DNA from 3 places in the Streptomyces sp. NPDC060031 genome. Region 2 is predicted to be linked to each of the others. Evidence: riboswitches for the same ligand, from Rfam matches in the RefSeq annotation. Region 2 holds a riboswitch; each other region holds the start of a gene.
The links. A riboswitch is a leader RNA that binds a small molecule or an ion and turns the genes downstream of it on or off. The one in region 2 is predicted to bind thiamine pyrophosphate.

Region 1 (2,259 bases), on a different contig from region 2:
CCCGTGGTGTGGCTGCTGCTGGCGGCGTTCGTCGGCACCGGCTGACCTGCGGGAAGGCGCCCGTACAGGCCGGGCGGTTACTCTTGGAAGGCGCGCTGCTTCTGCGGCGCGCCTTTCGTCTTACAAGGAGTACCTGCCATGGCCCGCCCCGTTCCGGGAGAGCTCACCTTCGTCGCACCGCGCGGAGTCAAGAAGCCGCCCCGGCACCTCGCCGACCTCACTCCCGAGGAGCGCCGCGAGGCGGTTGCCGCGATCGGTGAGAAGCCGTTCCGGGCCAAGCAGCTCTCGCAGCACTATTTCTCGCGGTACGCGCACGACCCGGCGCAGTGGACCGACATCCCGGCGGGCTCCCGCGAGAAGCTCCAGCAGGAGCTGCTGCCGGACCTGATGTCCGTCCTGCGGCACATCTCGTGCGACGACGACACCACCCGCAAGACCCTGTGGAAGCTGCACGACGGCACGCTCGTCGAGTCCGTGCTGATGCGCTACCCCGACCGGGTCACCATGTGCATCTCCTCGCAGGCCGGCTGCGGCATGAACTGCCCGTTCTGCGCCACCGGCCAGGCCGGCCTCGACCGCAACCTCTCCACGGCCGAGATCGTGCACCAGATCGTCGACGGCATGCGCGCCCTGCGCGACGGCGAGGTCCCCGGCGGACCGGCCCGGCTGTCGAACATCGTCTTCATGGGCATGGGCGAGCCGCTCGCCAACTACAACCGCGTCGTCGGCGCCATCCGCCGCCTGACCGACCCCGAGCCCGACGGCCTGGGCCTGTCCCAGCGCGGGATCACCGTCTCCACCGTCGGTCTGGTCCCGGCCATGCTGCGGTTCGCCGACGAGGGCTTCAAGTGCCGCCTCGCCGTCTCGCTGCACGCGCCGGACGACGAGCTGCGCGACACGCTGGTCCCCGTGAACACCCGCTGGAACGTCCGCGAGGTGCTCGGCGCGGCCTGGGAGTACGCGGAGAAGTCCGGCCGCCGCATCTCCATCGAGTACGCCCTGATCCGCGACATCAACGACCAGGCCTGGCGGGGCGACCTGCTCGGCAAGCTCCTCAAGGGCAAGCGCGTACACGTCAACCTGATCCCGCTGAACCCGACCCCGGGCTCGAAGTGGACCGCCTCGCGCCCGGAGGACGAGAAGGCCTTCGTGGAGGCCATCGCCCGCCACGGCGTGCCGGTGACCGTACGGGACACCCGTGGCCAGGAGATCGACGGCGCGTGTGGACAGCTCGCCGCCTCCGAGCGATAAATTCCGGTCAAGAATGCTCGCATTCGGCCACGAGGTACCCTGTGGCCGAACCAATTTCATATTCCGACAGGGGAGCGCCACAGCGCTGAGAGTGCGGTAACCGTCATCCGCAGACCCTCTGAACCTCGCCCCGGTCATTCGGGGTAGGAAGTTCGGTCATCACTCAAGCTGTTGCGCCCTGCCCGGCGGCCGCTCCCGGAGCGCCGGGCAGGGCCGCGTCTTCTCCTGGTCATCCAGGAGGAATCACCAGTGAGCACCACCAAGAAGATCGCGGGCGCCCTGCTCGCGACCGCGCTGGGCGTCACCACGCTCAGCGCCTGCGGCGATGCCGAGGACAAGTCCGCGGGCGGCGCCGGCGAGGCCCCGAAGTCCAAGACGGTCACCCTCGTCTCCCACGACTCCTTCAACGTGACCGAGTCGCTCCTCAAGGAGTTCGAGCAGCAGAGCGGCTACACCGTCAAGGTGCTGAAGTCCGGGGACGCGGGCGCCGCGCTGAACCAGGAGATCCTCACCAAGGGCTCCCCGCGCGGTGACGTCTTCTTCGGGGTCGACAACACCCTCCTCTCGCGCGCCCTCGACAACGGCATCTTCACGCCGTACGAGGCCAAGGGCCTGGGCGAGGTCAAGCCGGAGTACGTGCTCGACAAGGAGCACCGGGTCACCCCGGTCGACTCCGGCGACATCTGCGTCAACTACGACAAGGCGTACTTCGCCGACAAGAAGATCGCCCCGCCGCAGACGCTGGACGACCTGATCAAGCCGGAGTACAAGAACCTGCTGGTCACCGAGAACGCCGCGACCTCCTCGCCCGGCCTCGGCTTCCTCCTCGCCTCCGTCGGCAAGTACGGTGACGACGGCTGGAAGGACTACTGGAGCAAGCTCAAGGCCAATGGCGTCGAGGTCGTCGACGGCTGGGAGCAGGCCTACAACGAGCGCTTCTCCGGTTCCGCGGGCGGCAAGAAGGCCAAGGGCGACCGCCCGCTGGTCGTCTCGTACGCCTCCAGCCCG
Region 2 (2,259 bases):
CGACGACCGCGACGACCAGCGGGTTCGAGCCCTGCAGGATCGCCGGGAGGATGAAGAGGGTCAGTACGGCGAAGCTGACGACGAGCGCGATGAGCGCGAACAGCCCGCGCATCCGGCCGACCAGGACGACGGCCACGGCGAAGATGCCGGCCAACAGCGCCATCGGGAGCTTGCGGTTCACGTCGATCACGGAGTACTGGAGGTCCCGGGGGGCGTCCGGCGCGTACGCGACCACGACGTCCTGACCATCCTTCAACTGCCGCGGCGCGCCCGGCTGGACGATCTCCACGAAGGTGCGGCCCTTGTCCGGTCCGGTGGCGACCTCGACGGTGGCCTTCTTGCACTCGCCGGTCTGTGCGGCCTGCGCCTCGCGCCCCTCGGGTGTGGAGGTGTCGCCGGTGGGCGGTACCTGCGAGGCGTTGACCGATTTGCAGTCGACCTGCGACAGCGAGACGACCTTGCCCTGCTGGGTCTGGCGGTCGAAGCCCACGCCGGAGCGCTCGTGGGCGGGGGCGCCGCCCGGCCAGAGCACCACCATGCCGATGAAGACGGCGGCGGCGAAGGGGATCAACACGGCCGCGATGACCTTGCGCAGGTGCTTCGAGACCGGGGCCGCCGGGCCGTGGCCGTGGGAATGTCCGTGCGAGTGCCCGGGGTCCGCATGCGCATGGTCGGCGTGACCTGGATGAGCCATGGGGGCGGTGTGCTCGGTGGGGGTCTGCGGCGAGGACGTCACCAGCAGATCATCGCAACAGATGAGGGGGCCCACTGTTCAGCACGCCACACATGACGCTAGCGTGGGGGCACCTTTGCACAACGCGGGAGCTCGGAGCACCGGGCTGAGAGGGCGCTGATCACCGTACGCGCGGGAAATGCGTACGGGAAAAGGCTGCGTCGACCGCCGAACCTGTTACCGGGTAATGCCGGCGTAGGGAGATCAGGTCTCATGACCATTCAGGACGCACGCACGCCTGCCGTCAGCCAGGACGCCGACGGCCAGACCGAGAGCCAGCCCGGCTGGCACAAGGGCTACCTGGCGGGCTCCCGCCCGGACATCCGGGTGCCGGTCCGCCAGGTCCACCTCACCAACGGCAAGGACGTGACGCTCTACGACACGTCCGGTCCGTACACCGACCCGCAGATCGAGACCGACGTCCGCCGGGGCCTGGCGCCCCTGCGCGAGAACTGGATCATCGGCCGCGGCGACACCGAGGAGTACGCGGGCCGCCCCGCGCGCCCCGAGGACGACGGCATCAAGCACACCTCGCCCCGCGGTGGCCTCAAGAACCTCGACGCGGTCTTCCCGGGCCGCCCGCGCCAGCCCCGTCGGGGCCGTGGCGCCGCCGTCACCCAGCTCGCGTACGCCCGCCGGGGCGAGATCACCCCGGAGATGGAGTACGTCGCCATCCGCGAGAACGTCTCCCCCGAGGTCGTCCGCGAGGAGATCGCCGCAGGTCGCGCGGTGCTTCCTGCGAACGTGAACCACCCGGAGATCGAGCCGATGATCATCGGCAAGCGCTTCCTGGTGAAGGTCAACGCCAACATCGGCAACTCCGCGGTCACCTCCTCGATCGAGGAGGAGGTCGACAAGATGACATGGGCGACCAAGTGGGGCGCCGACACGGTCATGGACCTCTCGACCGGCCGCAACATCCACACCACCCGTGAGTGGGTGCTGCGCAACTCGCCCGTGCCGATCGGCACCGTGCCGCTCTACCAGGCGCTGGAGAAGGTCGACGGCCGGGCCGAGGACCTGACCTGGGAGATCTACAAGGACACGGTCATCGAGCAGGCCGAGCAGGGCGTCGACTACATGACGGTCCACGCCGGTGTGCTGCTCCCGTACGTGCCGCTGACCGCCCGCCGCAAGACCGGCATCGTCTCGCGCGGCGGCTCGATCATGGCCGCGTGGTGCCTGGCGCACCACCAGGAGAACTTCCTCTACACGAACTTCGAGGAGCTCTGCGAGATCCTCGCGGCGTACGACGTCACGTACTCGCTCGGTGACGGCCTGCGCCCCGGCTCCATCGCGGACGCCAACGACGCCGCGCAGTTCGCCGAGTTGAAGACGCTGGGCGAGCTCAACACGATCGCCAAGCGCCACAACGTGCAGACGATGATCGAGGGCCCGGGCCACGTCCCGATGCACAAGATCAAGGAGAACATCGACCTCCAGCAGGAGATCTGCGAGGAGGCGCCGTTCTACACGCTCGGCCCGCTGACCACGGACGTCGCGCCCGCTTACGACCACATCACCTC
Region 3 (2,259 bases), on a different contig from region 2:
GGCGCCGATGCCCACGACCACCGCGCCGGCCGCCAGCTCCCGGCCGTCCGCGAGCAGCACCCGGCCGGACTCCACCGAGGCCACCTTCGCGCCGGTGACCAGTTCGGCCCCGGCCTGCGCGTACCAGTGCGCCATCGGGGCCGCGACCTCGGCCGGCAGCGCTCCCGCGAGGACCCGGTCGGCCGCCTCCACCACGGTCACGGCGCAGCCCGCCTCGCACGCGGCCGTGGCGAACTCGGCGCCGATCCAGCCCGCCCCGACGACGACGATCGCCGGCGCCGAGGCCAGTACGGGCCCCAGCCGCGCCGCGTCGTCCAGGGTGCGCAGCAGGTGCACCCCGGGGACGCCCTCCGAGCCGGGCAGGGTCACCGGTTCGGCGCCCGTCGCCAGCACGAGCACCCCGTACGGGACGGGGCCCGCCTCGGTGTCGAGCAGGCGCTCGGCGGCCCGCAGCCCGGTGACCGTCGTCCCCAGCCGCAGCTCGATGCCGAGCGCCTCGAAGTCGATGTCGAACGCCGAGTCCTCGGCCTTGCCGAGCAGCACCGCCTTGGAGAGCGGGGGGCGGTCGTAGGGCTGGTGGGGCTCGGCGCCCAGCAGGGTGACGGGTCCGGTGAAGCCCTGTTCGCGCAGGGCAACCGCCGTCTGCACCCCCGCCATTCCGGCGCCCACTATGACGACGCCGCTGTCAGTCTCTTCCGTCTGGTCGCTCACGCCGCCCACATTAGGGGGTGTCGGGTGAGACGCGGAGGCAGGCTTACCCGGCCGTCGGCGGCGGGGTTAGTCTGGCCACCGTACCTATCGCGGGAGTCCGGGCGCACCGGGCTGAGAGGGAGGCTGGCCGGCCTCCGACCGTACGAACCTGATCCGGGTCATGCCGGCGAAGGGAGGGGCTGGACGCCCATGCACTCATCTCGTAGAAGTCCGGGAGCGGGATACGACGTCCTCGTCATCGGGGGCGGGATCATCGGCCTGGTCACGGCCTGGCGGGCGGCCCGTGCGGGTCTGCGCACCGCGCTCGCCGATCCGGCGCCCGGCGGCGGCGCCGCCCAGGTCGCGGCGGGCATGCTCGCCGCCGTGACCGAGCTCCACTACGGCGAGGAGACCCTGCTCGGGCTGAACCTCGCCTCGGCCGCCCGCTATCCGCAGTTCGCCGCCGAGCTCGCCGACGCGAGCGGCGGGCTGGACATCGGCTACCGGGCCTGCGGCACCCTCGCCGTGGCGCTCGACGCGGACGACCGCCTCCACCTGCGCGAGCTGCACGCCCTGCAGCGTCGCTGCGGCCTGGAGTCACAGTGGCTGACCGGGCGCGAGTGCCGCCGCCTGGAGCCGATGCTGGCCCCCGGTGTCCGCGGCGGACTGCGCGTGGACGGGGACCACCAGGTGGACCCCCGCCGGCTGGCGGCGGCGCTGCTGGCCGCCTGTGAGCGGGCCGGCGTGAGCATCCACCGGGCGGCCGCGGAGCGGCTGCTCGTCACCGCCGACCGGGCCCGGGGGGCGCGGCTGGACGACGGTACGGAGCTGCTCGCCGACCAGGTGGTGCTGGCCGCGGGGTCGCTCAGCGGCCGGCTGGCGGGCGTACCGCCGCAGGTGGTGGCTCCCGTACGGCCGGTCAAGGGCCAGGTGCTGCGCCTGACCGTGCCGGCCGCCTGCGCGCCGTTCCTGTCGCGGACCGTACGGGCCGTCGTGCGGGGCAGCCACGTCTACCTGGTCCCGCGCGAGAACGGCGAGCTGGTCATCGGCGCCACCAGCGAGGAGCTCGGCTGGGACACCACCGTCACCGCCGGCGGGGTCTACGAGCTCCTGCGCGACGCCCACGAGCTGGTGCCCGGCATCACCGAACTCCCGCTCACCGAAACCCGGGCGGGGCTGCGGCCGGGCTCGCCCGACAACGCGCCGCTGCTCGGCCCGACCGAACTGCCGGGCCTGCACCTGGCCACCGGGCACTACCGCAACGGGGTGCTGCTGACCCCGCTCACCGGGGACGTCATGGCGGAGCTGCTGACCACCGGCGAACTCCCGGAGATCGCACGCCCCTTCACCCCGCGCCGTTTCGCCCTCACGCCTCAGGAGTCCTGCGCATGACCGTCTCCGTCTCCGTCTCGGTCAACGGCGAGGCGCGCGAGGTCGCCGCCGGGACCACCCTCGACACGGTGGTCGCCGCGCTGACCACCGCCCCGGCCGGGGTCGCGGCCGCGCTCAACGAGACCGTGGTGCCGCGCGGGCAGTGGCCCGCCACGCCGGTGGGCGACGGCGACCGGG

Region 1: it holds a riboswitch for thiamine pyrophosphate, as region 2 does, so the genes downstream of both, ACFWB8_RS06655 (thiamine ABC transporter substrate binding subunit) here and thiC (phosphomethylpyrimidine synthase ThiC) in region 2, are expected to answer to the same signal.
Region 3: it holds a riboswitch for thiamine pyrophosphate, as region 2 does, so the genes downstream of both, thiO (glycine oxidase ThiO) here and thiC (phosphomethylpyrimidine synthase ThiC) in region 2, are expected to answer to the same signal.

What each region holds. Positions count from the first base shown of each region.
Region 1 covers NZ_JBHWVM010000010.1:93,262-95,520, reverse strand. Annotated here, with positions in the region: gene ACFWB8_RS06665 (phosphatidate cytidylyltransferase) at 1-45, shown strand, start outside; gene rlmN (23S rRNA (adenine(2503)-C(2))-methyltransferase RlmN) at 139-1,251, shown strand; TPP riboswitch at 1,310-1,419, shown strand; gene ACFWB8_RS06655 (thiamine ABC transporter substrate binding subunit) at 1,501-2,259, shown strand, end outside.
Region 2 covers NZ_JBHWVM010000091.1:1,740-3,998, reverse strand. Annotated here, with positions in the region: gene ACFWB8_RS30205 (YibE/F family protein) at 1-694, opposite strand, end outside; TPP riboswitch at 809-952, shown strand; gene thiC (phosphomethylpyrimidine synthase ThiC) at 947-2,259, shown strand, end outside.
Region 3 covers NZ_JBHWVM010000009.1:43,192-45,450, forward strand. Annotated here, with positions in the region: gene ACFWB8_RS05835 (NAD(P)/FAD-dependent oxidoreductase) at 1-711, opposite strand, end outside; TPP riboswitch at 791-903, shown strand; gene thiO (glycine oxidase ThiO) at 901-2,082, shown strand; gene thiS (sulfur carrier protein ThiS) at 2,079-2,259, shown strand, end outside.